2 regions of the Bacillus cihuensis genome follow, and region 1 is predicted to be linked to the other one. Evidence: a T-box and tRNA genes for the amino acid it is inferred to sense, from the RefSeq annotation. Region 1 holds a T-box; the other holds one or more tRNA genes.
The links. The T-box of region 1 lies ahead of V179_RS0114515 (valine--tRNA ligase). A T-box ahead of a tRNA ligase gene usually reads a tRNA of that ligase, here a tRNA-Val.

Region 1 (15,430 bases):
AGAAATACAAGAAATACAAGCGGTTGAACCGCCAAAAGTGGAGCAACACTTAGAAGAACTCCGAGCATCAGAAATGGTTGCTGAGGACGTTCACGAACATTCTCAGATAGAGAAGGAACACGGTCCATTACTAGATTTTGTCCGAAGGAAAGAAGAAAAATCAACGAAGAAAGATCCGTCTGAACGTGAAAAAGTCTCAGAAAGAGAAACGTCAGAAAAAGAGGCAACGAAAGAAGATCATCTTTCGTTAACGTCTTTCTTAGGACGAAAACAAGAGGAAGAGTTAATTGGTATTAAAGTGTGCATTGTTCAGCAAGGAGAAACGTTAGACAGCTTAGCTGAACGCTATGAAGTCAGTGTACAGTCCCTTCTAAACAGCAATGAACTAGAACCAAGTCAAGATATTTATGAGGGTCAAGTATTATACGTTCCAAAGGTGAGAGCGATTAAAAATTAAAACTCTTTTCGTAAAGATTGTTGTTTTTAGCAAATAGCAAATTCGAGCAGATGTTGATTGTAGTTGAGTGAGCGCTCATGGAAAATGAGCAACCTAGGATAGTATTGTAAATATAATTAAAAGCAGTAAAGGATACAAAACAGCCAAAATTAAACAAGGAGGTAGAACGGGCCATTCCCTCGTTCTGCCTCCTTATCTAGAAATTAACTGATGGAAGTGAATTCCATGGCGGATAATGAAAGAAGAAGGCAGGATACCGAAGCGGTTCTCCTTAACTATTCGGTAAAAACGTATCATATTGAATTTATTGGCAATATTACAAAGCTGTACAGTGATAAAGGTGTCTTTGCCCTAAAATCGATTGATCCTCATATTGGGATTGATTTTATCCGAAATATTCAACGCCTATATCAGCGTGGGTATAATCGAATTGTCCCCATCTATCAAACGATGGACGGTCGTTATGCGGTGCTTCACAATAATCGCTTGTATTATTTGATGCCATGGCTTTCTGATCAGGAAACTGGAGAGCGTTCCGAACGGAATAAGCAAATGTTTCGTGAGCTTGCCCGCATGCACACTTTGTCTGTCAGAGAGATTACCGTTGAGGCAGAGGAACGTGAAGAACATTATCAATCGACCAATGAAGAGTGGAAGAAACAGCTGGGATTTCTCCGTGAATTTGTTGAAAGCTGTGAAAAGAAATGGTATATGTCGCCATTTGAGTTGATGTATTGTACGTACTATACCGATTTATCACAGGCTCTAGAATATTCAACGAAAAAACTAGAAGACTGGTATGAGAAAACAAAGGATCATGAAAAGATCCGGACAGTTGTGACACATGGCAAAGTTTCATTGAAGCACTACGTATACGATGATCGAGGCTATGGCTACTTTATCAACTTCGAAAATTCAAGAACAGCTCCGCCACATTTTGACTTGCTGCCCTATCTGGTAGAGGCTGCGAGAACGTATCCGTTTCCCTGTGATGACTGTGTCGACCTTCTCTATAACTATATGCGCTATTTCCCCTTAAAACCTGAGGAAGTCCTGCTATTTCAAAGCTATCTCGCTTACCCAGAATCATCGATTGCTGTAGTAAAAGGATATGTTGAAAAAAAGGGGAACCGGAGTGAACTGCAATATGTCCGTCATTTTCAACGGCAATATTGGTTAGTGAAAAATATTGAGTATATGGTGATGAAAATCGAGGAAAACGAAAGAGCAAAGAAAGCGGCTGTAGAAGCACAGCAACAACAACAACAAGAACCGAATCCAGAATAATCCGGAGCATATGCTAATAAAGAATGGTGGCATTACGCTTCGGATTATTTTTATCCTTATATCCAATTTTGTCGAAAAGAAATCAAAAGTACGACGACGATTGATAGAATCAAAATATCTAAAAATGTCGGAAACAAAAGTGTGCGAAATCCCTGAAAAATACATATCGGTAACATAAACTGACTACAAACATTACGGATACCTTTCAACCAGGGCGGCAGCGTATAGGGAGAATAACGTTGTCTCAAAATTGCCCAACCCTTTCTTTTTAAGAGGTACCCTATTATATGGTTACTCGTGGAGTTTTGTGAATGAATGCTCACATTTCCGGATATACTGTGTAACATAAAACTCGACTATTGGCGAGTATTAAATTGGAAACTATGTCGGATCAACTTCTTCGCTGACAATTTATAATTTCTTAACGTTTAAAAAAATAAGAAGATGATTGACGTTAGGTGTATTTCTTTTGTAAAATGAATGTTAATGAATAATTACATATCAACCGCTATGATTGGAAGTAGTATGATGAAAGACCGCTTTAAGAGAGGAAGCCAAATGCTGAAAGGTTTCTAAGTGTGTACCATCAGAAGTCGTCCATGAGCAGTTTCCGTGAACAATAAAAGTAGCGGAAGCCGGCGAAAAGCCGTTATCAAATCTTTAAGAGCCGAGAAAAGGATTATACTCTTTTTTCGGAAAAAAGGTGGCACCGCGAACAACTTTCTTCGTCCTTTTGTGATGAAGGAAGTTTTTTTGTGTCTTTAACACATTTTTAAGGAGGAAATTCAGATGGAAGAATTAACGATGCCGACAAAATATGATCCGCAGTCCATTGAAAAGGGCCGCTATAAATGGTGGTTAGATGGGCAGTATTTCAAAGCGGAAAGTGATGAAAAGAAAGAGCCATACACGATTGTGATCCCACCACCGAACGTTACAGGTAAATTGCATCTAGGTCATGCATGGGATACGACGCTTCAAGATATTATTACGAGAATGAAACGGATGCAGGGCTATGATGTTTTGTGGCTTCCGGGAATGGACCATGCTGGAATTGCAACTCAAGCTAAGGTTGAGCAAAAGCTTCGTGCTGATGGAATCAGCCGTTATGACCTTGGTCGTGAGAAGTTTGTCGAAGAGACTTGGAGCTGGAAGGAAGAGTATGCAGGCCATATCCGTGATCAATGGGCAAAGCTAGGTTTAGGTCTTGATTATAGCCGAGAGCGATTTACATTGGACGAAGGGCTTTCTAAAGCGGTTCGTGAAGTATTCGTTAAACTATATAATAAAGGTTTGATTTATCGCGGCGAATACATTATTAACTGGGACCCTTCAACAAAAACGGCGCTATCTGATATCGAGGTGATTCATCAGGATGTTCAGGGTGCGTTTTATCATATGAACTATCCATTAGCTGATGGATCAGGTTCTATCGAAGTTGCGACAACTCGTCCAGAAACGATGCTAGGGGATACAGCAGTTGCTGTTCATCCAGAAGATGACCGCTATAAGCACTTAATTGGCAAGCATGTTATCCTGCCGATTACCGGCCGTCAAATTCCAATTGTTGCCGATGATTATGTCGATAAGGAATTCGGTTCAGGTGCTGTGAAGATTACGCCAGCCCATGATCCAAATGACTTTGAAATTGGCAATCGCCATAATTTAGAGCGCATCCTTGTGATGAACGAAGATGGGACAATGAATGACAATGCCGGCACATACAAGGGTATGGATCGTTTTGAATGCCGTAAACAAATTGTCAAAGACTTACAAGAGCAAGGTGTTCTTTTCAAAATTGAAGAACATATGCATTCTGTCGGTCATTCTGAGCGAAGTGGCGCTGTTGTTGAACCGTATCTTTCTACTCAGTGGTTCGTTAAAATGCAGCCATTAGCAGATGAAGCGATTAAACTTCAACAAGGATCAGACGAAGAAAAAGTTCACTTCGTACCGGATCGTTTTGAGAAAACGTATTTACGTTGGATGGAGAATATTCGTGATTGGTGTATTTCTCGTCAGCTTTGGTGGGGACATCGCATTCCAGCTTGGTATCATAAAGAAACAGGCGAAGTATATGTAGGTCAAGAAGAACCTAGTGACATTGAAAACTGGGAACAAGATACAGATGTTCTTGATACATGGTTCAGCTCGGCATTATGGCCATTTTCAACGATGGGCTGGCCGGATCGTGAAAGCGCCGATTTCAAACGCTATTATCCAACTGGTTCACTCGTTACGGGCTATGACATTATCTTCTTCTGGGTGTCTCGAATGATTTTCCAAGCGATTGAATTCACTGGCGAACGTCCATTTAAAGATGTATTAATTCATGGGCTAGTACGTGATGAACAAGGTCGTAAAATGAGTAAATCCCTTGGTAATGGAGTCGATCCAATGGATGTCATCGATCAATATGGTGCCGATTCATTACGTTACTTCTTATCAACAGGAAGTTCACCAGGTCAAGATCTGCGCTACAGCACAGAAAAAGTTGAAGCTGTATGGAACTTCGCTAATAAAATTTGGAATGCATCTCGTTTCGCGTTGATGAATATGGACGGAATGAAATACGAAGAAATTGATTTGACAGGTGAAAAATCCGTTGCGGATAAATGGATCTTAACTCGTCTAAATGAAACGATTGAAACCGTTACTCGTCTAGCTGATAAATATGAATTCGGTGAAGTTGGCCGCGCACTTTATAACTTCATTTGGGATGACTTCTGTGACTGGTATATTGAAATGGCGAAGCTACCACTTTACGGAGAAGATGAAGCAGCGAAGAAAACGACTCGTTCAATTCTTGCCTATGTACTTGACAATACGATGCGTTTATTACATCCATTTATGCCATTTATCACGGAAGAAATTTGGCAAAACTTGCCGCATAGTGGCGAATCAATCACTGTTGCTGCTTGGCCAGAAGTACGTTCCGAGCTTTCTGACGGTATTGCCGCTGAGGAAATGAAACTGCTTGTGGAAATTATCCGTTCTGTACGGAATATTCGCAGTGAAGTAAATACACCGCTAAGCAAGAAAATTAAATTGATCCTAAAAGCAAAAGATGAAAACATTGTAACAACACTTCAGAATAACCGTGCCTATATTGAACGATTCTGTAACCCAGAAGAATTAACGATCGGTACAGTAGTGGATGAGCCAGGCCAAGCAATGACAGCTGTCGTTACAGGTGTGGAGCTTATTTTACCACTTCAAGGCTTAATTAATATCGAAGACGAAATCAAGCGTCTTGATAAAGAACTAGAGAAACTGAATAAAGAAGTAGAACGTGTGCAAAAGAAACTAGGCAATGAAGGCTTCGTGAAAAAAGCCCCTGCACAAGTAATTGAGGAAGAAAAAGCGAAAGAAAAAGACTACGTTGAAAAACGCGACGCTGTTAATCAACGAATTATTGAATTGAAACAGCTGTAAACAAAAACAACAATGAGCGTCTGTTCTCATCCCTAGGATGAAAAAGGTTCAGGATCTAAAAACTGTATCATCTAATGAAGGTGGGGTTGCGGAGCTGATTTTGCGAAGCCCCGCCCCTTTTCCTCGAAAAAGGATGACTCAAACAGGTAGCAGATGACTTTATGGGTCATCCTTTTTTATTAGTTGCCGGCTTGAGCAAAAATTGGTTAGAAAACCTCAGTACTTTGTGAGGAAACCTTCATGTGGTTAGTAAACTCCAATACATGATCAGTAAACGATCAGCTGTGCATGAAAAAATCCTTTTGTCTATTTTTTAAGAATTTGCTATGGTTAAATGTGATCCTTTATTAAATCGAGAAATAGAACAGTTTTAGGGAGTGGTCGGTTTGTTTCAATCAATGGAAGAAGTCATGGATTATTTATATAGTAGAGAATCGAAGCTTGGGATGGACTTTGGCTTAGCGCGAATGGAGAATCTATTAAAAGAGCTTAGGAACCCAGAAAAGAGCTTTCAATCGATCCATATTGCTGGATCAAATGGCAAAGGCTCGACTTTGAATGCTTTGAAGGAAATCTTAATGGCCCAAGGACTTAAAGTGGGTAGTTTTACTTCACCGCATTTGGAAAAAGTAAACGAAAGAATGATGATTAATGAAACGATGATCTCAGATGAAGAAATGATCGAACATATGAATACCATTTATCCTTTTTTAGAAGAAGGTCAAGTGGGATATCGGGCTACTTTTTTTGAGATTATTACGGTTATTTCTTTTCTTTATTTCCAAAAGAACGAGATGGACATTGCACTCATCGAAACAGGATTAGGTGGCAGGCTAGATTGTACCAATGTCATCACTCCTTTACTATCTATTATCACATCGATTTCTTTAGAGCATACGAATATACTTGGAAATACCTTGGCTGAAATCGCATCTGAAAAGGCTGGAATTATTAAACGCGGTGTGCCTGTTATTAGCGGTGTAACGGAAGAGGAACCTGCTACGGCTATAATGGAATATGCCAAAGTACAGGGCGCAAACCTTTATTGCCTAAATAAAGAAATCCTCTTGAGTGAGCCTAGTCAAGTTCAAGACGGTCAATGTTTTTCTTTTAAAATGGGAAATACAACGCTTGAACAAATCGACCTTAAAATGCTCGGCCGTCACCAAGTGAATAATGCGGCTTTAGCGATTGCTGCAGTAAAGCTGTTAGTTGAAGAGTATCAGCTAGAAATCTCTGAAAAAAGTATTCGGGCTGGTTTGGCAAAGGCACATTGGGCTGGAAGATTTGAAGTGTTACCTGGTCAGATCATTTTAGACGGTGCTCATAACCCTGCTGGCATGAAAGTTTTGCTAGAAACATTACAAACTAGATATCCAGATGTCAATTATCATTTCGTTTTTACCGCCTTAACAGATAAAGATTATCGACAAGTGTTAAGAATGGTAGATGAACATGCGACATCGGTTACCTTTACGGAAATTGACTTTAAGCGAGCAGCATCCGCACAGGAATTGTTAGAAACGAGTAAGCTGGAGCGGAAAAAGGCGATGATCAATTGGCAGGAAGCAATCGATTATGCACGAAATCTACAGAATCCCAATGATTTAGTCATTGTCACAGGATCGCTCTATTTTCTGGCATTGGCACGCCCTTATATTAGAAAAACAAGCTGAACGAAATGAAAATATTCGCGCCGGAATGAACACCTTTATGGATTTCGGGCGTAAAATGGTCTCCGGCGCGCAAATCGTAAATCTCGCTCGCAAAGTGTTGCTTCCGGCCCGCTAAACTCAAAACTGGCGCGTAAATTTGATTTCCGGCGCGTAATGTTGTAAATCTCGCTCGTAAAGATTGAAGAGGGGATTGTGGCTTTGAAATAAAGTCACGATGTTTGTAAAAAAGATGCGATGTTTGTAATTTATCAAGACCTAATTTTAAAAAAGATAGAAAAATTAAAGGGTTCTACATATTAGATATGACTAATATGTAGAACCCTTTCTTCTTTTACTAAAGCACCAGTTACTTTAATAAGAATTCTTCTTCAACTTTACTAAAATCAGCCCATAATTCTGTATCATTAACAGTGTACTTCTCTTTTTTTAATCGCTTTAACATCAGTTCTAAGGCAATCCTAAGTTGATTTATAAGATATTTTCTAATATCTACTGGATCGACACCTTCCCATCTTGAACGGGGCATACCTACATCAATTGTTATATATCGATTCTTTTTACTAAGTCTTAATTTTTCACAGCCTTCAAACTCCCAATACGATATTTCACCATCTACTCTTAAAACTGGATCAATACTATCCATCTCAACACAGTAAATATCGTCACAATACTTATATAATAAATTCCTTAACTCTTGTAGATGGGGAGATATCACTTTACCTGCGTTGGGACCACCAATATCAGCTCCAAAGGTTATATAAGGATTCTCTTGAATCATTTTACACACCTCCAACCTATACTTCTTACACTCGTTACCGAAAAAGCGTCTCCACTTATTGAACAATCGCACCCTTTACTTCAATAAACCATTTTTTTCATTTCGGCTAAAAAATCAGGGTCAACCCATACTTCCTCTACTTCGTAGCCTTCCAAATCTTCGCCAGAATCGGATTTAATCATTTTAAGGAAGTCCTCGAAATGATTAGCAATAGGTAGGAGGTTTTTATTTTCAATATAATCATTTTGACATTCATTTTCGTGGTCCCAAAGGAATAAATGCCCGTTGTCACCATCTAAACAGACCAAATTACCGCCTTCTGTTCTAGCAATAGGTATGTAACCTTTTGGTATTCTTTCTTTGAAAACTTTGAAATTCGCCTTTAAATCATTAATTTTCTCTATACCTATTCCAAAAAAATCGGATATTGAAATTGAAAGAATTTCGCCATTTGGAAGTTCAATTATATTGTTTTCGGGGTCTCCTCCATTGTATTCCATTAAAAAATCAATATAGTCTTGTGGTAATTTATATCCAATAACATCTTCAAATTCTGCTAATTCTTTATTATTAAGTTTTTTATTATTAGGTCTTATCTTGCGTTTCCAAACAATTGAATTCTAGCATTTATTTCTATTAAATCTAGGGAGTTTATTAAATTTACGGAAAATAAATATTGTTAAAATTTGTAAGTTCCGTAGTCTTCCGTTTTAATGATTCATTGGCATCTTCTTATTACTAATGTTGTAGTGGATGTATTTGCTTACATGTAGAAGATCTTGGGGAGTTGGGATAGGGAGCTTTTAAATGCAATTAAAAGATAAGACTCCGTAATTGTAAGCTACACCATTGTCACGATTAACCAGATATTCCGAAGATATCTGAGTATATAATAATCTATTGTATAACTAATGTTTCAGCGAATAGCGAGAATTCCTGCCACTAGTAATCATCTGATATTAACGTAACCGAGGTACCACCTACTAAAATGCTAGTAACTGAACGTGTACCCCGACATAGTTGAGTACGGTTCTGGCTGACTTTATAATACGAATGGCTATTTAGTTGAATAACTGAATGTGCAAATTTAGATGCTTTTAAATCATTTTATTAAGATAAAGAACAGGTTTGTTAATATTACTCAATTTAGAGGTATCATTTTAGTAATATCGAATATAAAAAATATAGGTTAATCAAATAAATAAGAGGTGAGGTAAATGAACGGTGAATTTTGTAGTAAAAGTTTTTAGCTAGAACAAGTTAGTAAAGGTTTATATGAAGCAATAGCCAGAGAAGGTGGCGGGGCTGCAGCAAATGCAGGCTTTGTGGATCTAGGTGATAAAGTTATTGTTTTTGATACATTTAAATCACAACAAGCATCTGAAGACTTGCTGGGTATCTTTAATCAGACTTTTTTTATAAAGCTACAACAACAACATAATTCATCCGAATTACAATTATTAAATTCTGTAGGCCTTGACGGTCTTTCACTGTACCTTTGTATACATTTTAACAAGGATTGTTTTTTGTTAATCCACCTTTTCGAGGCTTCGTGCAAAAATCGATTTGCGACCAGCGCCTTTTCAACATTTTATAAAAATATTAATAATACTAGTAACCCCACGAGAAATAGGTTAGGTACATGTTGCGGGTATTACTCTATTAAACCTCCGCTCCGATCGATCGGTGACCATGGTTTTCATGAATTCATTTATTTACTTAGGGCTGGACCAGCGTAAAGGGGGACGTCCCGCTTGCACGAGGTCGGCTTACAAAGGAGGCGACCGTAGTGAATTCGATCTGGTCCATTCGAACCGGAATTCGGGATTTCCTTGAGGCCATCTATCGAACTTGCCAATCATGGATTGCGAAATATCCGTTTATTAAAACGGCGTATGCGATTTTTTCCTGGCTGTCGTTGCTTGCGTTTGTGTTGAGTTTGTTCTTCGTTAAAGAATCGCGTACCATGATGATTCAATATTTGTGGTCGTTTTATGTGCTGCTGCAATTTTGGTTTCTGTGCCGAAGCAAAACGATGCCGTGGAAGCAAGTTGTTCTGTTCGTTCTCGCAGGCGTTTTTCTTGTCGTACCGTTCACGACGCTTACAGTCAATGCTTTCCACGTGCTTTTCGGCGGAAAAACTTCCGACACTTGGTCCATTGCCGTGATCACGCCAATTTTCGAAGAATTGTGGAAGCTCCTTCCACTCGGCATATTCCTGTTATTCTCGCGTCGAGCTTCCGCCATGAGTTTAAGCGATTACACGCTCATCGGTGCTGCGACTGGCGTCGGTTTCCAGCTCATGGAGGAGCTGAGCCGCAGGTGGCTGAACCCCGGAGCGATCGATTACAGCACGACGATGTTTGGAGGAAAGACGATCCACTGGGATTTCTGGACTCTATTCCCAGGGCGGTTCGAAGCAAGCTTCCTGCCGACGCTCATGACCGTCAGCCATCCCGTGCACACTGCGATGGTCGCGCTTGCGTGTGGAATTGCCTATCGGCTGCGGAAAAGACTGACGAAATGGGTTTTTCTGTTCCCAGCAATCCTTTTGCTTTGGTCCATCCTGGATCATATGGCCAATAACGGCCAGCTCAAGCTGCCGGACTGGGTGTTCCGGCTTCATGATTGGACCGGCAGCGGTTATAACACTCAGCCGGTATTCCTGCTGATGCTGGTCGCATCGATTTTTGCCGATTACTGGTCGCTGAACAAAATACGAAACCGCCTTCCGTCGCTGCCGAACGAGCCGCTTCTTAATCCGTTTATCGAGCTGTGGAATATAACCCGCTCTTTTTGTCTGGACCGGGGAAAATTCATATATTGGCTTGGCTTTTACCGGGAGCGCAGGGAGCTTGGATTTCATTTGCTTTATGGAAATGAAGAAGCGGCTGGTAGACAGGAGGCTGTCCAGGCTCGGGTAAAAACTCTTTGCCAGGCGCTAACTGGACTCGCTGTGATTCTGCTTGTGGCCAGTCTGTTCGCAGACATCGGGGCTCATACGGGTGGAGGAGAGACGGCATGTTTCGCCTGCTTGTTCGATTCGCTGCAAAACTGGTGGGATCGGCTGGAGTGGTATGAACAGGGCGCGATCGTGCTGGGGGCCCTTGCCTTGTCACTGCTGTTCGTCGGATTCTGGCCGGCGTTAGGTATCGCGATGACGGGGGCGAGTATCGCCGGGAGCGGACATGAGATTGCCGGTTATATCCGCGATCCGAAGAAGCTGTTTACTCCCGAAAATGCGCTTTCCGTCGCTATAGGCATTGTACTAAGCAGAATCCCATTCGGTAAAGCGCTAAGCTGGGCGGGAAAGAAAGGACACCGCTATGTGCGCAAGCTTCTGGATAAGCTGGGTTCCCGGAAGCCGGATATCGACGTCCCGGTTCATCCGAAACCTCCGAAGAATGACGGTCCGGGTAAGCATCAGGACGGTCCCAAGAAGCCGGATGACGATCCCAAGAAGCCAGATGACGGTCCCAAGAAGCCAGATGACGGTCCCAAGAAGCCGGATGACGATCCCAAAAAGCCAGATGACGGTCCCAAGAAGCCGGATGACGATCCCAAGAAGCCAGATGACGGTCCCAAGAAGCCGGATGACAATCCCAAGAAGTCGGATGACGATACGCCGAATAAGGATAAAGCCGATGAGGGGACGGAACAAGATAAGACCATTGGCAACATGGTTAAGGTTAAAAATAAAACGAAATATACAAATCCAGCTGGAAATGAACTTACTTGGGTTGATCAATCTCCGAAAAATATTAATATAGCTATTAACCAATTTTTAAATAGTAAAGACGTTGGTAAAGCAACTGAGGCTAAGGTTGCGGACTTTGTAAGAAATAAAACAGAGGTAAAAGTAAAAGCGTATGCGCAAAAAGTTGAGAAGAGTGACGGTCAATTTGCCGGTGATTTAGACGTCGTTACAAAAGATGCGATTATTGAAGTCAAAACATCTATTAGATCGGTAAAAGTAGATCAATTTAATAAATTTACTGATCCAACTCATGATTTATTCTTTAATCCAGAGAATAAAAAGGTTATTTTGTATATTGATAAGTCTTTGAGTAATTTAAGACCCGAACAAAAAGCCATGCTGGAAACCATAAAATCTAAAGGTGTTACGATTGTTAACTCACTAGAGGATCTGAAGGGGGTTTTATAATAGGATGGGGACTTCTGCTTTTATCTTAATGAACCAAAAAAAGTATACACCAGAACGACTTTTAGCTGATTCCATCATTTCTGCTTTCCATGCGGATGTTATGCTGAACTTTCATAACAGTAAAAATTATGCCAGCAATGGACAATTCCTTTCTACGACATTGAATATTAACGATAAGAATGTACGAGAAAATAATGATTCGTTTATACTTTATGTAGATGCATTGGATAATCCACATCTTGATTTTTTTTATTATGAGGATTTGGGTTTAGATTCCAATAATAAACTATATCAAGTAGGAACTATCGAAGACGTTTATGGTGTTGAAGAGTTAGTATTTCGCTTTGTATATCATTATCTCAAATCTAATCCTGACGACTATTTTTGGGTTGCGGATTATGATTGGGTTTACAGTTGGGAAGATATGCAAAAATTAAAATCTTTACCCTATGACCCTGATTGGTGTTACAAAAACCCAAAACTTATTAGATTGGCCGATTAAATATTTCGGGTTTACAACTCTAGCAACAAGATCATACAATACAGCCAAGAAACCAAACACTTAACAACTTGACAAAACACTTGATAAACTTTTAAAAGCTTATTCCAACTTGAACCATGAGTAGGAATGAGCTTTTTGCATGCTCAAAATCAAAGGAGGAAGAAAACCATGACAAAACAGGTACAGACAGCAGAAGAGGTCTTCTTGGGGTAGAACCAGCAACTGAACGACGAAGTGCAATTGTGGCTTTGAAATTAAGTTCGATCATTGTTTTATTAAAAAGTCGGACCAAAAATCCTGTATTAAAACGCAGGATTTTTTCCTTATTCCGCAATTGGGCGCAATTGTGGAGCAATACAAGTAGGAAATGATTAAACTTTTTTATTAAAACCAAACTTAAATCTGCTGAAAAAAGCTGGCTTGCGAGGGTGTTTCTCATCAAACTTTATTTCAAAGCAACAGGGATATCTCCAGGTACTAAGTTCAGAGTTTCTGCCGATATTTTCCCGAACGCATCATAAAGCTACGGGAATTATGTTCCGAACTTGAAATTTAGGCACCACCTGAGTCATATATGCTAAAACTAGTTTTCATACTCTTTTTTTATTTATTAATATTCATAGGTTTATGATATGTTTAATATGAGGTGAAGCATTTTGATAATCCTATATACAACTATGATTGCAGCCGTTCTGCTAGCATTCCTTCTATACATGATGCCTCTACGAATATCGCGGTCCAAAAGAACAGCTATTTTTATAGCTAGTGTTTGTATTGCATCAGTACAGATCATTGCGAATGATCGTTTTTCCATTTGGGTTCTATTTGGCCTGCAGTTTCTATTAGCCATTCTCGTGACGTATCTCATGATGAATTGGCTACAATCGAATGAAAACGAAACGAAAGCCGCTGTTTTAATCGAAATGAATCCTTTGTTTTCTTTTGATGAGTTACAAAAACGAGCGAAGATGAGTGAAACAGTCGATGAGTATTATCGTTCTTCGGTAGAACGTGTTTCTTTAGAATCTGCCCAATTGTTTGAGACTGATCCAATGGTCATTCAAGAGGATGTAAGATTAGAAGTAGCATCTTCACTTGATAGAATAGCAGACTCGGTTCATCAGACGTTCGGTTTTGAAGTGGATTCATCGGAGTTTATTGATTTTACCAATCGGAAAATATTCGACTTACATGAGGCGTCGTCTGAATTAGGGAAAGTCCGTATAAGTGATGAGGAGCAGGTCTTAGAAGCGAGAAAGAAGATCTTTGAAAATCTTGAAGCTCAAGTTGCAGCTGCCATCGAGCCTAAGCAAGATGATAATAAAGAAATAGACGTAGCACCAAATGAACGTCTGAGTCATGCATTTGATGATTTGGAAGAGATGTACTTGAAAAAAAAGCATGAGGGGGAACAGTAAATGGAGAAACGCTCTTCTTCCTACTTACGGATTTTAACCATTGTGATTCTTTCAACGGCTTTTATCATGTCTTGTTCACAATTAGGCGCTTTTGCGTATGAAAAAATCTCGCAGACCGATCAGCTATTTGCTGCAAATACTTCTATTGGCACTGTTTTGGTTAGTGGCGAATCGAAAAAACAAGCAACCGAAAAGCTTCTTCATTCTATCGATGAATGGCAAAATAAAAGTCGCCTTTCATTAACCTTTGCCGATCGTAAAACAACGATCCCTGCGGATTTCATTCATTTTTCGCCAAATGAATCTGTTCGAGATGCCAAAGGCGGTATGAACAATCCGTTATTAGCCACTATAACGGAAACAAATTTAAGACGATTGTTAAAAGAAATTGTCGATGAAAAGGTGATTGCTACTGTAAAAATTGAAAAATTGCAAGCAGAAATCCAGAGTAAAGCTAGCTTGCTTGATGTGAATGAGCAAGCAATAAGTTTAACGGATTTTTTTGATGATTCACAGTCTACAAGTGTGCTTTCTCATGAAAAAAAGCAACAAATGGACGTGAAATTACTAGCTTCATGGGTTCAAAGTACACCTACTATTACAATACCAGCTTTCGGCGAGTTTTCTTTTATCAACGATTTAAGCGTAAATGCTGGCAATTGGACGGATGACTTCTTAACTCAAGTAGCTTCTCTATTATATAAAGCAAGCCTCTCAACTAATCTGCAAATACTTGAAAGAAATATAAGTCAGGAAGTGCCTGTTGGGATTACAGTAGGCAATGAAGCGAAAGTGAATCGGAACGGAATGGATTTAAAATTAGCCAATCCCAATGATTTCGACATGACGGTTGTTTTCAAAGCCACCCAACCTAGTGTGCTTACTGTTGAAATTAGTGGCTATGAGTCAGATCGACAATATAAGGTCGTATTAAAAGATTCGCAGACGATGGATTATCGAAAAATAATACAGTATACAGCTCTATTGCCTAATGGTAGTGAAACGATTAAACAAACTGGGAAACAAGGACATTCGGTAGCTGTTTATCGGGAAACCTATAATTCCACAAACGAAAAACTAGAATCAGTGCAGATTTCTAAAGATTTTTATTTACCTGTTAATGAAGTGGTTTTGAGAGAAATGCCTGTTGAGTCTGAAGTTGAAATAGAGGAAGATGCTCAATTAGACGAAGAAGTGAACGAGGAGCAAATGGTTGGAAAAGATAAAGTAGTTCTACCACCAGAGACTAGTGGAGAAAAAGAAAACTCTCTAGAATAAAGTGAAACTTCCATCAGTGGGGGGTTCCATCATTCCCCACTGATGGTTAGTCCCGTTCTAGTGTCGCTAATACCTCCAATTCACTACGGTAAAGTGACACTACGAACCCGATTCAATGAATCACAGACTAAGTGCGCCGCGTCCTACGGCAACGTCTGTGTGACCCACATCCTGTGGGCGAAAACTTTACCATTGAAGACCACAAAGGTAAGTTTCACTGTATCTCACCAATCGGGCTTTTACGGGCAGTTTTTGTCCCTCATAAGCTTGAGATGGGGGTCTTACTGCCCGTTAATGCGGGATAAATTTGAGAAATGGCTGCCAAATACTTTTGGCAGCCATTCTAGTTATTTTAGTGAATGATAAACCCGACTTTTTTGTGAAATCATTTGTAATTGTTAATAAACCTTACATAGTGTCTTTAAGTGGGAAAT
Region 2 (15,430 bases), on a different contig from region 1:
ACAATTTGAATATATTCAATATACAAATAGAATGGTTACAGCGAAAAAAGAAGCGGTAAAATCCGTTGGGGGAATTAGTCCAATCTTGCCCCTCTCTTTATTTCAGCAGCTTGATCAAGAGGAAGTAAAGCAGATTGAAAACATTAATCCGACTAAATATTCCTCCTCTTATAAAATACAAGTACCTCAATATATAGTAGAGCAAATAACAGCTGATTTAACAGGTAGAGGAGGACTATTTAATCAAAGAATCTAGGGAACAAAAAAAAGGACACGACTGTGTCCTTTTTTGTATTTCGATTATTTGATTCTTATAATACGTCTACTTCAACGATTAGAGCAAGCAATAATTGAAGCAATAGCTGAATGTTAACGGCAACTTGAGCATCAGTCGTTACAACTTCAACGTCACGAGAGTTCTCAATAATCGTTTTTTGGCGTGAAATTTGGCTGATTTTAGAAGATTGAAGCAATTCTTGTGTAATTCTTTCGGCACTTTCGCTGCTGCCAACAGTGATGCTAACAATTACAGCAATAGCAGCTTGTAAGGCGGCTTGGAGAGATAGAGCTGCTTTTACATCAGTTGAAGTTACTCGAACATCACATGAGTCCTTGATATATACAAGCTCTTCGGACAGTTGGTACTCCACATTCTCTTGTCTTCCTTCTTGCTCTTCGCCTCCGCGACGAAGCCCGCAAAACTCTGCCAATGGATGATCAGAACGAGAATCTAAAGCTGACCATCTGTTTTCGCTATGTTCGCAAGAATTGCTTGTGCGAAATTCATTTTGATTCATTTCTTTATCCTCCTTTTATTTGGGTCCCTATTAAAATATGCGGTTCGAGAAACGATGTTTGGACGAATATATCAATGCAAACGTCTATTTTTGAGAATTTTTTGTTTGTGAAATTTGCAAGAACTTAAGGGAGGCTGCTCACTTTTCCCCATCATATACATTCGTGATTGGATTAACGTCTTCTTCGGTAATCTGATTCTGGTTGTTAATAAAAGTCTGCGATTGTTTCTGAAGCAATTCGACGGTTTCCTTTAGATTTTTCTTCTCTTTTTCAGAAAGATCGATGGAATCTTTTTTGAAACCGTATTTACGTAAAGTCCTTGATACTAATAATTCCATTAATTTTTTATGGGAATCGTCCAAATTCAGTTCTTTTTCACTCACAAAAATTCCTCCTTTTCGTTTCATACAATACATTATGAAAAAAAGGGCGAAATGGCAGTGTTAAATGTGGAATTTTTTAAAAAAGTTTTTGGGGGATGTGGAGGAAGATTTTGACATATTAAGAAAACCCCGGAATGTCAGTATCCGGGGGGAGGTTTATATATCTTTGATCATAGTTCGGTGAGGAATGCCTGCATCCATAAATTCCTCAGATGCTACATGGTATCCCAAACGTTCATAAAAAGGAATGGCTTGCGTCTGAGCGTCCAGTTTTAATTTTGAAAGATCTTGCATTTTTGCATAGTCTTCAATCGCATTCATAATCGTTTGTCCAGCGCCGTTCCCTCTGAACTCAGAGAGAACACAGATCCTCTGTACCTTCCCAATACCGTCTATAATACGGAAACGGCCGTTGCCGATAGGTGTATCCCCTTCATTAAAGAGGAGAAAATGGGCACATTCATCTTCATATTGATCAATTTCCTCTTCAAGTGGAACATTTTGTTCCTCTACAAATACTTTTTTACGTATAGAATAAGCAAGTTCTCTCTCTTCGGTGTTAGTAACCATTTTTACATTCATTATTATTTTTCCTCTTCTCCAAGCCTAAAAGTTTCATATACAGTCCATGAACCATTCTCTAACTGATAAAGAAGATGGAATCTGTCTACTTCTTCCTCGTGTGTAACGTCAAGCATTCTAATCTGACCTAATACATCGGAATGTTCATCATCTGAAAGTTTTTGGCCAATTGTAATATGTGGAACAAAAGCATATGGAGATGGACCTCCGAAGAAATCAGCATGGTTCATTTCATTATGCAAACTTTCAAGTTCAGTGTTTAATTCAACTTTAAAAAAAATCGTGTTGTTGACGGGTTGAAAGGTACTTGGTTTCACTACATTTAATTTAAATGGCTTATGGGATTTGGCGATGTTTTTTAATTGATCTGCTATTGTTTCAATTTCTGCTTCAGTTGCTTCAAAATTGTACTTAAGCGTAATGTGAGGTGGAATTAGCGCATAGTTTGGGTCGTAGCGTTTACGGTACGAGTTTACTTTATCTTGAAGTTGTTTAGATGGAAAAATAGCGACGCCATAGTTCATAAAGATACCTCCCAGATTGACACTGAATTTTTTAAAAAATCACGTTATGAAATCATTATAACAAATATTTATAAACTTCGTCATCTTCAAAAAAGGTTGATTAAGTTTAGAGCATTTCCATTAAAGCTCGTTTTAAATCAACTTGCCAATACTTCCACGTATGTTTACCATCAAATTCGTCGTAGAAGAAAGTAAATCCTTTATTCTTGATAAGAGTATTTAACTCACGGTTCGGTTCAATGAAGTTGGTTATGTTTCCGTCAGTAGTTGGAACTTCTGTTTCTCCTTTGCCGATTACGTGGTAAAGCTCAACTAATTGCGGCTCTTTAAACTCTCTAACAGCATTCATCACATCATCATTTACAAAAGGTGATTGGAGAATACACTTTCCAAAAGTGTGAGGATACTTTAATGCTGTTAGCAAAGAAATAGTTGCTCCAAGTGAATCGCCAATCAAAACTCTCCCTGAACCAATTTGATATGTAGGGAACTCTTCATCTAAATACGGAGCTAACTCATGTGCGAGAAACCGTATATAAGCTGCATGCAGTTCGCCATCAGGGTGATATTTTTTTCTTCGGTCTTGTACATCGCGATACGGGATCCCTACAATAATGAGATTTTCGATGTCGCCGTTATGAAGTAATTCATCTGCTATTCGTCCAATTCGCCCCATTTGAAAATAGTCCCGGCCATCTTGGGCGATGACAATTGTATATTTATTTAACGGAGAATAGTTGGACGGGAAATAAATGAGCAGATCAAGCTCTTCATCCAATGCCTTGCTTGTAAACTTCCAATCCTTAATCGTTCCTTTTGGCTGATTGACCAAAATAACACCCCCTGAATAAAATAATTGAAAGGGTTTACCGAAATATTTTATCACAATTATCAATTAATATCTTCTTTAATGGTATGAAAATGAGATACAACGGTATTGGACATAGTTAATTAAAGGAAATCAGGAAGAGGCGTGATCATCATCTACATAATAGTTTATGGGAATAAACGTTTATTATGTCAGAAAAGCAACAATAATGAGTTGTTTATTAAAAGGCTCTGTTAAACTTACCTGTTGATTGAAACGGAAGGCGTTTATTTTCTGCGGGCAGTCTGTGCGCGAGTGAGGTCTTCCTTTGCCTCGCTTTTCCCGCAAGAGTCTCACGCCTTTCGCTCCAATCAACATAGTGCCAAAATCAACAATGACCTTTAACATAGATTATTAAAAAAAAACGATTGACTTATTCCCATAGAAACGTATAATAGAATATATACTTAATAATTAGTTTTTTATATAATCTTATCATTCTTACGATCTGATAGTTCAGCGGGAGAATACGTCCTTGACAGGGACGGGGTCGGGGGTTCGAATCCCTCTCAGGTCATCAAAATGGCGGGAGTGTTGCTTTGACAACGCTCCTGCCGTTTTTTTGTTTAATAAATTGATGATTGAAAAAAATAAGGGCTGTCCCCAATAGGGGCAGACCCGCAACTATAGGATAAACAAAATGAATAATACACTACATTTTGTTTTAGAGTGCGAGGTCTGATTCTGAAACTCACTACTTATTGAAAAGAATATCAGCGTCTATTAATTGTACAAGTGAATTTATACCGATCTGCTCGATAAGACGATTTTACGAATTCAAGCGGTCTGCCATCTTCTAAATAAGTCGTTCGTTCAATTAGTAAAATTGGCGAATGTTTAGCTATCGATAAAGATGCTATTTCTACATCTGTTGCAATAGTAGATTCTAACGATTGCGTTGCATAGCCGATTTTAAGTCCAAGATGGTTCTCGACATATTGATAGATGGAATGGTTGATAATCTCAGCTGTTAATCCTTTTATTAAATCGGCAGACATATAGGCAGTTTCAAGAGCCATGGGTACATTGTCCGCCAAACGAATTCGGATAATCTCATAAATTGGTGCATTCGTTGTTACGTGTAATTGACTTGCAATCTTCTCACTTGAGGGAATCGTATTGAGACTAAGCAGTTTGCTGCTTGGTGTCATGCCACGAGCTTTCATCTCTTCTGTAAAACCGGTTAAGCCTAAGAGTTGTTGTTCTAGCTTTTTTTCTGCGACAAATGTTCCGCGTCCCTTTTGGCGATATAAATATCCAGTATTAACCAAATTATTAATAGCCTGACGAACCGTCATTCTACTAATTTCCAATTGCTCTGCAAATTCACGTTCAGATGGAAGTACATTGTGCGGGAGTAAATCACCTGCATCTATTTGCCGTTTAATGCTTTCTTCAATTTGGTAATAAATTGGAATTGGAGAGCTTTTATCAATCACGAGAAGCTGATCCTCTTTGGACGTGTATTTTAGATAATGCATCTTGATCAGCAATAATCGTAACATTTTGATGATTTTTCAGGATAGAAGCTGGAAACTCCTCTGTTATATCTCCATCTATTAGTTGTTTAAGGGCCTCTGATTTTGCTACTCCAGATACTAGGAGGATAATTTCCTTACTTTTCATTATTGAGGCAATTCCCATTGTTACAGCCTGTGTTGGCACTTCATCAATTGAGTTGAAATAGCGAGCATTTGCTTCAATTGTCGATTGTGCAAGGTCAACAACTTGGGTTTTTGATGCAAAGGATGTACCAGGTTCATTGAAGCCGATATGCCCGTTTTGTCCGATGCCAAGGATTTGTAAATCGATTCCGCCCATTTTATCAATCATTTCATCATAACGACCACATTCTTCTTGAATGTTTTCTGCAGTACCATTTGGAAGGTTCGTGTCTTCTTGATTAATATCAATATGATTAAATAAAGTGTGAGCCATGTAGTAATGATAGCTATTCGGATTAGTAGAGCTTAAACCGATATATTCATCTAAATTAAATGATTTTACTTGTTCATACGATGTATGATTTTCTTTATGATCGGCAATCAATCGATCGTATAGCCCTTCAGGCGTCCCACCAGTTGCAAGGCCAAGCTGGATTTGGGGATTCGTTTTTACTTTTTCGATTACAATATCTGCTGCTTTTTGACTCATTTCTTGATAATCTTTTACTTGTATAAGTTTCATTGTGCATTCTCCTTTGTGTAAGCTAATTTTCCTCTGCAAAAAGTCATTTCTACATCTAAATCTTCGTTCAAAATAACTAAATCTGCATCTTTACCAACAGTAATACTCCCTTTTCTATTGAAGAGGTTAAGTTGTTTTGCCGGATTTGCAGCCGTCATTTTTATGATATCCTCCATTGTACAATTCGTGTACATCATCATATTTTTGATAGCATCATTCATTTTTAAAATACTACCTGCCAGCGTCCCGTCTGCAAGGGTTGCAGTTGTTTCGTTCACGTTCACTGGTTGACCACCTAAATCATAGGTTCCTTCTTTAAGCCATTTGGCACGAAGTGAATCAGTAATTAAAATCATGCGATCACTGGTAATTTGATTATAAGCGAGTTTTACCATTTCAGGGCGACTATGAATACCATCTACAATAATCTCAACAAATAGTTCATCCCGTAAATAGGCAGCACCTAACACACCTGGCTCGCGATGATGCAAACCACGCATCCCATTATAAAGATGAGTAATATGAGATGAACCAGCTTGAATGGCTTGGTCAACTTGTTCGTAAGTGGCATCTGAATGTCCAATTGAAGCTACTACTCCTGATTCTTTTAAAGCAGCCGTTAGTTCTAAGCCGTTTGGCTGTTCAGGTGCCAATGTGACAAGTTTAATTTGATTTTGTGCGATGTCTTGCCATTTTTCAAATAAGGATACGTCAGGATCAATAATATGAGAAAGCGGCTGTGCCCCTTTTCGAATCGGAGCAATAAAAGGACCCTCTAAGTGAATTCCTACCACTTCAGCTAAAAGATCCTCTTGATTTACTATATACTTGCCAGCATTACACAACGCTTGTTCGATGGCTTCTGTTGATTGCGTCATCGTTGTTGCTAGGAAACTGGTTGTTCCCTCTTTTGGAAGTGTCTGCGCCATGGTTGTCAAAGCAGTGCTCGTTGCATCCATTGCATCTGCATTAGCAGCACCGTGAATATGTAGATCAATAGCTCCGGGAATAACTTGATAAGAGGGAGAAAGCTTGATCACTTTGGTGCTGCCATCTTGTTTGTATTGGCTGAAAGGACCTACTTCTGCAATTTTTCCATCAACCACTCTGATATAACCATTTTTATACGTTTCGTTTTCACTATAAACGGTTAAGTTTACAATGGTGAATGTTGAATTTTCCATCATTCCAAATCTCCTCTGCGAAAGTCATTTAAATTTGTGTGGATTTTAAATCTTTCCGTCTTAGTGTACCGCTAATTAATATAGTTGTCTATACCAATTAAATGGAGTTATCTAAAAAAAATAAAACTTATGATTCGGTTATTCAAATTCATGATAAATAGCAAGGATAAACTTGAAAGTAGAAAAAGTAGCCATACTACGATAAGTATTAGGATAAAAAGATGGATAAATGAAAAGAGATGTGTTTAAAATGGCTAAAAAAACTGCCCGTTTCTAAGAGAAACGGGCAGCACGAAGAACCGTAGATTTATTAGATTTAGTGAATTAGAAGAAGAAAGGACAACATCTGCGTCTATTAAAACATCCAAATCTGTTGAAATCGCAATCGCGATCAAATCTGTTGAAATCGCAATCGCGCTCGCGATGGTGCTCGCGCTCGCGTTCGCGCTCGCGCTCGCGCTCGCGCTCTTGACGGTTATTATTAGTGTTTGTATTGTGAATATTAATATTTATATTCCCATTTTGTTTACGATGACGATTATTATGGGAAACCTCATTACCATAGCCATCGTCAGAATGTGAACGTTTGCCACCATTGTTATTAGTGTTTGTATTGCGAATGTTTATATCCACATTTCGATTACGTTGACGATTACGATTATTATGGGAACCCTCATAATCCGAACCGTAGCCACCATAGTTATTATTGTAACTCATTAAATTTCACTCCTTTGTTTTTTAGTACATGGTATCTTATGAATACTACGGACAAGATGTTTGGGTTATTCCCTATTATTACAGAAAAATATATTTTTAAAGGTACTGAATGGATCCTAATGTATTCGCTTCATTTTTTTGTGTTATTGTACAGTTAAAAAATATTTTGATCTCCTATGTTGCACTTTTTTAATATATTTTATATAATTGCATCATAAAGTTTGTGAAATATTTCACAAATAGGCTCATATTTCTGGGAGGCGTTAAATATGAAAGTAGCAGTAGTTGGATGTACTCATGCTGGAACAGCAGCAATTAAAAATATAGCAGCATTATATCCTGAAGTGGAAATTACAGTGTATGAGAAAAATGATAATGTATCATTTTTATCTTGCGGTATTGCTCTTTATGTCGGCGGAGTAGCGAAAGATCCAAATGGCTTATTCTATTCTTCTCCAAATGAACTCGCCAAGCTCGGAGCCAATATGAAGATGAAACATGAAGTATTGACTATTGATACAGATAAAAATATTTTAATCGCTAAAAATCTAGACACAGAAGAAATATTTGAAGACTCGTTTGATAAATTAGTTATGACTACAGGTTCTTGGCCGGTTATTCCGAACATTCCTGGAATTAATCAAGACAATATTGTATTATGTAAAAATTTTCATCATGCTAATCAAATCATTGAAAAAGCTAAACGAGCAGAGAAAATCGCTGTAATTGGCGCTGGGTATATCGGTGTTGAACTAGTCGAAGCATTTGAAGTATACGGGAAAGAAGTAACCTTTATCGACGGCGAGGATCGCATATTAAGCAAGTATTTAGACGCAGAATATACAGATATGATTGAAGCGGAATTAATCAATCACGGTGTGAACATGGCATTGAATCAAACTGTCACACATTTCGAAGGAAAAAGTGGAAAAGTAGCAAAAGTAGTCACTACAAAAGGAGAATACGAGGCAGACCTTGTGATTCTTTGCGTAGGTTTCCGACCGAATACTGATCTTTTAAAAGGGCAAGTGGATATGCTGCCAAACGGTGCGATAAAAGTTAATGAATACATGCAAGCAAGTAAAGAACAAGTGTTTGCAGCAGGAGATAGCTGTGCGATCATGTACAATCCGACTAAACAGCATGCTTATATCCCCCTCGCAACAAATGCTGTCCGTATGGGGGCTTTAGTGGCGAAAAATTTATTAAAACCAACAATTAAATATATGGGAACACAAGGAACTTCAGGCTTGCATATTTATGACTATAATATGGCTTCAACAGGGCTTACTGAAAGTGCTGCAAAACTTGTAAATATGAATGTGAAAAGTATCACAATTAAAGAAAACAATAGACCAGAATTTATGCCGACTTACGAAGAGGTCATGTTAAAAGTAGTTTATGAAGTAGGAACTAACCGTATCATCGGTGCCCAAGTCATTTCTAAAGCGGATATGACACAATCGATTAATACGATATCTGTTTGTATTCAAAATGAAATGACGATTGAAGAACTGGCCTATGTGGATTTCTTTTTCCAACCGCATTTCAATAAACCGGTGAACATTCTGAATCAAGCAGGCTTACAAGCCATGTCAAAGTAATAGAAAATTCAAGTTTGTATGCTTGTAGTAATAAGGAGCTTATGGAGAAATCAATTTCTCTATAGGCTTTTTTTCTTTTGTGGATAATTAAATAGGCTACCAGCATGTAGTATAGGAATTTGGTGTAATCCTTTATGAGTAGACAATGTAAAGTATTTTTAAGGTGTTTGCAACGATTAGTAGGATATTAGTTGTTGTTTTTCAAAAAGTTAGCAGTGAAAGTGAAATTTTAGAATTTTTTGATCTATGATTATTGTATGCTGGGTATGATTAGAATGAACAAATGCTTTTTTGAAAAAAGATAATTATAGGATCAATTTAAAGAAGTTGTAGGGAGAAATAAAGGGGGCGATCGTACATGGATAAGTTTATTTTATCTATAGACCAAGGTACAACAAGTTCAAGAGCGATGATATTTAATAAAAAAGGGGAGATCATTCATATTGCACAACAGGAATTTAAACAATATTTCCCGAAACCAGGTTGGGTTGAACATGATGCGAATGAAATTTGGGGATCCGTTCTTGCGGTCATTGCGAGTGTTTTATCTGAATCCGGCGTAAAACCAGAACAAATAGCTGGGATTGGGATTACGAACCAAAGAGAAACAACTGTAGTATGGGATAAAGAAACAGGAAAACCTATCTACCATGCAATAGTATGGCAGTCACGCCAAACAAGCGATATTTGCGATGAATTAAAAGTATTGGGACATGACGATTTAATTAGAGAAAAAACAGGTTTATTAATTGATGCTTATTTCTCCGGCACGAAAGTAAAGTGGATACTCGATCATGTCGAGGGGGCAAGAGAGAAAGCGCTAGCAGGAAATCTGTTATTTGGAACAATCGACACATGGCTGATTTGGAAATTGTCTGGTGGTAAGGCCCATGTGACAGATTATACGAATGCTTCACGTACTTTACTGTTCAATATATATGATTTGCAGTGGGATGATGAACTTCTTGAAATTTTAACGGTTCCTAAATCTATGCTTCCGGAAGTGAAGTCTTCGTCTGAAGTGTATGCCAATACATTGGATCATCATTTCTTCGGTCAGGAAATTCCGATTTCAGGTGTGGCAGGAGATCAGCAGGCAGCTTTATTCGGTCAGGCTTGTTTTGACAAGGGAATGGCGAAGAACACTTATGGAACTGGATGTTTTATGTTGATGAATACGGGAGAAAAGGCGGTTCGATCAGAAAACGGGCTCCTTACAACTATTGCATGGGGACTAGATGGAAAAATTAACTATGCCCTAGAAGGCAGTATATTTGTAGCAGGGTCTGCCATTCAATGGTTACGGGATGGTATGAGAATGTTAAAAAATGCTCAGGACAGTGAGTGTTATGCAAAACGAGTAGATAGTACAGATGGAGTATATATAGTCCCAGCATTTGTCGGTTTAGGAACACCCTATTGGGACAGTGATGTACGTGGAGCTGCATTTGGGATTACCCGAGGAACTCGAAAGGAGCATTTTATAAGAGCTACTTTAGAATCATTGGCCTATCAAACGAAGGATGTCCTTGAAGCGATGAAAGAAGATTCAGGCATTGAATTAAAGACACTGCGCGTCGATGGCGGTGTTGTGAAAAATAACTTCCTCATGGAGTTTCAAAGCGACTTGTTAAATGTTCCGGTTGAACGATCTATCATTAATGAAACAACCGCACTCGGAGCTGCATATTTGGCTGGTTTAGCAGTTGGGTATTGGGAAAATCAAGATGAAATTGCTAGACAGTGGGGGATAGATCAAGCATTTGAGCCATCAATGGATCATAAAAAAAGGGAAGAATTATACGAAGGCTGGAAAAAGGCAGTTCATGCTGCAATAGCGTTTAAATAATTTTCACAAAAAGCATCTATGATCGTCTGATCTAAAACTAAAGTATAAAATTCAGGGCCCTTAACTAGAATTGAAACTTGTCATTCTAGTAAGGGGCTCTTTTCTGAATGGAAATGAAAAGCCAATATAATATATATTAATGAATCATGCTATCGTTAATATTGACTGGCTTTGTGTCTTTTTTAGAATGAGAAGCAAAGCTATGAAGGACCATACCAACTACGACTATAATAATACCAATCCAAGACAAGTTGGAAGGTAGTGCAATGGATAAGAAAATTACTTCTCCAAGAAGTGTGAAAAGTACCTCCATTGATTGTGTTGCTTCAACAGCTGCTAACTTCTGCATATTGCCTCTAACTAAATCGGTTGCTTGAAAAAAGAGTACGGTTGCGATTACTCCAGATGTAACGGCAACTAAGACAGATTGAGTGGTCTGTGCTTTGCTAGGAACTCCGACAGTTATTAATCCGTAAATAGAAAGTAGTAGCCAAAATGGGAGACTGGCTAACGTCATACCTAAAACTCGCTGATAGGCATCGAGACGATTTTGACAGACATCCATCATTTTTCGGTTTCCGAGCGGATAGGCAAATGAAGCAACTAATACCGGAATGATACCTAGAATAAGTGTCGGTGTAGAAATTGTACTCGCTTGTTCCAGTTGAATAAGAATGATTCCTAGTAAAATAATGAATGAAAGCATCAACCCTTTTAAAGGGATTTTTCCCCGTGTTTGTACCATTCCATTCTTTGTTTGAAGCGTTTCTAAGAATAGGGGGCCAAGCAGCATTCCGGAAATGATGGTAATTTGCCAGGTTGCTGCGATTAACCAGCCTGGAGAATAGGCAGAAGCAAAGCATAGTGGCGCATAAAATAATCCAAAGCCGACGAAGCTCCACAACAGCCATGTTTTAGGCTGTTCTTTCATTGCCTTAAGAAGTGGTCGAAGATTTTTTCTAGAGATCACTATGATTAGGAGAAAGGGAACCATAAAGATGTAGCGTAGCGATGCACTCCAAATCCAGCTCCCACCAGACAATTCCATCGCATGATTTAGGACAAAAGTAAAGGCAAAAAAGAAAGCTGCAAAAATACCTAATAAAATCGGCTTCATGGTATTCACCTCATTTCAACGGTTTACTTGGCGGTTATCTTCTATTAAAAAGATAAGTGTTTGATAGATTATGTGGTATTTTTTATCTTAACATAAATATATTGAAGATTGAGGTGGTTTGCAATGCAATATTTCGTAGAGTAAAACGGATAAATAATAGTAAATTTTCGGTTTTACCCGTCATACATAACACCTATGGCGTTAAAACTCCACCCATTTACCATGAAGGATAAATCCTATTGCACGCTACACTCCGCTAAATACAATGGTGGCGGTGCGGAGCCAGGATTTGGATGCTTTCTCGATTAATTGAGTATACCCGATAAATAGTCTGGTTGTATTAGTAAGTCACGAAGCCCCGCCCCAAACCTTCATACGAAAAAAAGCAACACTTCTCTTTTGAAACATAAGAGTTGTTGCTTTAGAGGATTCGATTACATTAATCTTTATGATTTATTGCCTGATCAAAGTATTCTCTAAGGACTGGCTTATTCATGACCATGTCTGAAAGAGTATACTGATCAAGCACAGAAAAGAATGCTTGCAGGGCCTCATTAAGCATGTGTTTAAGTGAACAAACAGGTGAGATTACACAGTTATTTCCCTCACCATTAAAACATTCTACGAGATAAAAATCTTCCTCTGTTTTTCGTACAAGTGCCCCGATATTAATTTCTTCGGGGTTTTTGTCGAGCCGAATGCCCCCGTTCCGTCCTCGTACGGTTTCGACATACCCCATTTTCCCGAGATTATAAATAATTTTCATTAAATGGTTACTGGAAATCGAATAAGCTTCCGAAATTTCTTTAATGGTAACTAGTTGATCCGGTTTGTTTATTGCCAAATATAATAATACCCGTAACGAATAGTCAGAATAACTGGTTAATCGCATCTTGGTAATCCCTCACTAAAATATGATGTCTACATCTTAGCATAATTGTGACAAATTAATAAACATTTGAACTTTGGATGTGAAAAGAAGTATTTAAAGTATTGCTTTAGAAAGGTGCGCAATTTATTATAAAGATGTATTTATAATATTAGTTTTGAGAGGGGAACAAAATATGTTAACTCAACAGACAAAAGATATCGTAAAAGCAACAATCCCTGCATTAGAAATGAAAGGTGTCGAGATTACGACAATTTTTTATAAACATTTATTTGAAGATTATCCACAATTACTAAATATTTTTAATCAAACGAATCAAAAGAAAGGTCGCCAACAAACCGCATTAGCGAACACCGTGCTTGCAGCAGCCAAACATATTGACAATCTAGGAGCGATTATCCCGGTTGTAAAACAAATAGCTCACAAACATCGCAGCTTAACTGTAAAGCCTGAACATTATCCAATTGTAGGAAAATACTTATTAGCAGCAATTAAAGAAGTATTAGGCGATGCTGCAACTGACGAAATCTTACAAGCGTGGGGAGAAGCATATGGCGTTATTGCTCAAGTCTTTATCGACATAGAAAAAGAAATGTATGAAAACGCGACAAACCAAGAAGGTGGTTGGCTTGATTTTAAAGATTTTATTATTGTTGATAAAGTGAAAGAAAGTTCGGTTATTACTTCATTTTATTTGAAAGCTAGTGATGGTAAAGTTCTGCCGGAGTTTCAACCAGGACAGTATGTGACCATTCGAATCAAAATTGCTGGAGATGAATATTTAGTGAATCGTCAATACAGCTTATCTGCCGCACCTGGAAAAGATAGCTATCGAATTTCTGTCAAAAGAGAGTCTATGCCAAACACTCCAGAAGGAAGAACATCAAACTTCTTGCATGACCACATGAATGTTGGCGATCTAATTGAACTTACAGCACCAGCTGGAGGATTCACCCTTAATCTGGAACAAAATACACCAGTTGTTTTCTTAAGCGCAGGTGTTGGAATCACACCTTTTATGAGTATGGTACATGCGATTAGTGATAAACAGCCTGAGCGAAATGTAACATTTGTCCATGCCTCACAAAATGGAACAGCACAAGCATTTAAGGAAGAATTAAAAGCAATAAAAGAGTCTATTATCGACTACCGCTTATCTTTCGCTTATTCTGATCCAAGTGAAGAAGATATGAACGAAGAGTATTTTGAAAAAGCGGGCTATGTTGATGCTGAAATGTTAAACCGTCTTGAAGTGGACGATAAAGCCAATTATTATATTTGCGGACCAGTTCCGTTTTTACAAGCGATGTTAGGGTTATTGAAGGATCGTGGTATAGCAGAAGAACAATTCCATTTTGAATTTTTTGGACCAGCTATTCAGTTGGGATAATATATGAAGGATCAAGCCTCGAATTACTATGTAATAGTGACGAGGTTTGGCCTTTTTTTCACATATTATTTCACCACTTAACTTGTCTCTGATCGCTTTTTTTAGAGTTATTAAAGAGATAACAAGTTATCCAGTAGTAGGAATGAAATAAAGTAGCGATGTTTCGTCCTTTTGGATCTGTTTATAATGAAAAGTGAAAAGATAATGTAAACTGAAGTTGGATGAAGGAACTGTTAAGTGGTATAGAAGTTACACCACAAAAAGCAGATTAATCGAAAGGCAAGTTTAATAGAGTCAATTGAAAAAGAGTAAATTACTAATCATTGTTTAGAGTATAAAATTCTACATATTTTGATGTTGACAAACATTTTGCAAAAATATAATATTAATAGTCCTGCCAACTAAAAGTTGGCGTTAAGGGAACTGTGAAAAGTTCATTCTTATTTGAAAGAGGATGGATAATATGAATAAAGAGCTATTAATGGAAAGTGCACGTAAGATGAAAGCAGTAGCATATGTACCTTATTCCAAATTCCCAGTTGGAGTAGCATTATTACTAAAAGATGGTACTGTCATTAATGGAGTGAACGTGGAAAATGTTTCATTAGGTGCAACTAATTGTGCTGAGAGAACGGCCATTTTTACGGCAATAGCCAAAGGTTATAAAAAAGGTGATTTCCAGGCTATAGCTGTCGCAGGTGATACGGTAGATTTTCTTCCGCCTTGTAGCATTTGCAGACAAGTTTTAGCAGAATTCTGTTTACCTGAAATGCCAGTTTATTTAACTAACGAGAAGAAAGATATATTAGAATTGACCTTAAGGGAATTATTACCTTACGCATTCACAGATTTAGAAATGTAAAAATATTTTTTATTGAATTATAGGAATATTGTTAATTGATGGTTATTAGAGGATAATTAGTTCAATAGATGAGCTAATATCCTCTTTTTTTATGCTTAAGTTGAAGGGCAGGTTTCTGCCATAAGTGGAGCAATTCATAATAACTAGGAGGTTATCGTGAAAATTGAGATTACAAAAATAGATAAGGAAAAAGCATGGAAATTGAGGCATAAAGTCATGTGGCCGGATAAGTCCTTTGACTTTATAAAATTAGAAGATGATGATTTAGGTATCCATTTTGGTCTTTTTAAAGAAAACATATTAATTTCTGTCATCTCACTTTTTATAAATAATGAAGAAGGTCAATTTCGAAAATTTGCAACTCTTCAACAAGAACAAGGTAAGGGATACGGAAGTGCATTGTTAGATTTTGTCATAACGGAAGCAAAGTACCGTGGGTTAAAGAGAATCTGGTGTAATGCTAGAAAGAATAAGGT

Region 2: it has a tRNA-Val gene. The T-box ahead of V179_RS0114515 (valine--tRNA ligase) is inferred to sense a tRNA for this amino acid. The anticodon was not compared.

What each region holds. Positions count from the first base shown of each region.
Region 1 covers NZ_KI632495.1:1,805,285-1,820,714, reverse strand. The annotation lists gene V179_RS0114525 (LysM peptidoglycan-binding domain-containing protein) at 1-457, shown strand, start outside; gene ysxE (spore coat protein YsxE) at 683-1,744, shown strand; T-box leader at 2,246-2,480, shown strand; gene V179_RS0114515 (valine--tRNA ligase) at 2,534-5,179, shown strand; gene V179_RS0114510 (bifunctional folylpolyglutamate synthase/dihydrofolate synthase) at 5,566-6,855, shown strand; gene V179_RS0114505 (hypothetical protein) at 7,202-7,633, opposite strand; gene V179_RS0114500 (SMI1/KNR4 family protein) at 7,714-8,229, opposite strand; gene V179_RS28010 (PrsW family glutamic-type intramembrane protease) at 9,423-11,798, shown strand; gene V179_RS0114485 (hypothetical protein) at 11,803-12,300, shown strand; gene V179_RS0114475 (hypothetical protein) at 12,957-13,718, shown strand; gene V179_RS0114470 (VanW family protein) at 13,719-14,996, shown strand; gene V179_RS0114465 (prepilin-type N-terminal cleavage/methylation domain-containing protein) at 15,405-15,430, opposite strand, start outside.
Region 2 covers NZ_KI632497.1:441,333-456,762, reverse strand. The annotation lists gene V179_RS0120395 (hypothetical protein) at 1-256, shown strand, start outside; gene V179_RS0120390 (spore coat protein) at 312-797, opposite strand; gene V179_RS0120385 (hypothetical protein) at 936-1,181, opposite strand; gene V179_RS0120380 (GNAT family N-acetyltransferase) at 1,338-1,763, opposite strand; gene V179_RS0120375 (YjcG family protein) at 1,766-2,287, opposite strand; gene V179_RS0120370 (alpha/beta hydrolase) at 2,394-3,119, opposite strand; tRNA gene V179_RS0120365 (tRNA-Val) at 3,601-3,672, shown strand; gene V179_RS0120360 (GntR family transcriptional regulator) at 3,869-4,594, opposite strand; gene nagB (glucosamine-6-phosphate deaminase) at 4,587-5,342, opposite strand; gene nagA (N-acetylglucosamine-6-phosphate deacetylase) at 5,339-6,526, opposite strand; gene V179_RS30820 (hypothetical protein) at 6,851-7,243, opposite strand; gene V179_RS0120345 (FAD-dependent oxidoreductase) at 7,513-8,847, shown strand; gene glpK (glycerol kinase GlpK) at 9,206-10,696, shown strand; gene V179_RS0120335 (DMT family transporter) at 10,833-11,813, opposite strand; gene V179_RS0120330 (RrF2 family transcriptional regulator) at 12,253-12,705, opposite strand; gene hmpA (NO-inducible flavohemoprotein) at 12,878-14,092, shown strand; gene V179_RS0120320 (cytidine deaminase) at 14,556-14,954, shown strand; gene V179_RS0120315 (GNAT family N-acetyltransferase) at 15,117-15,430, shown strand, end outside.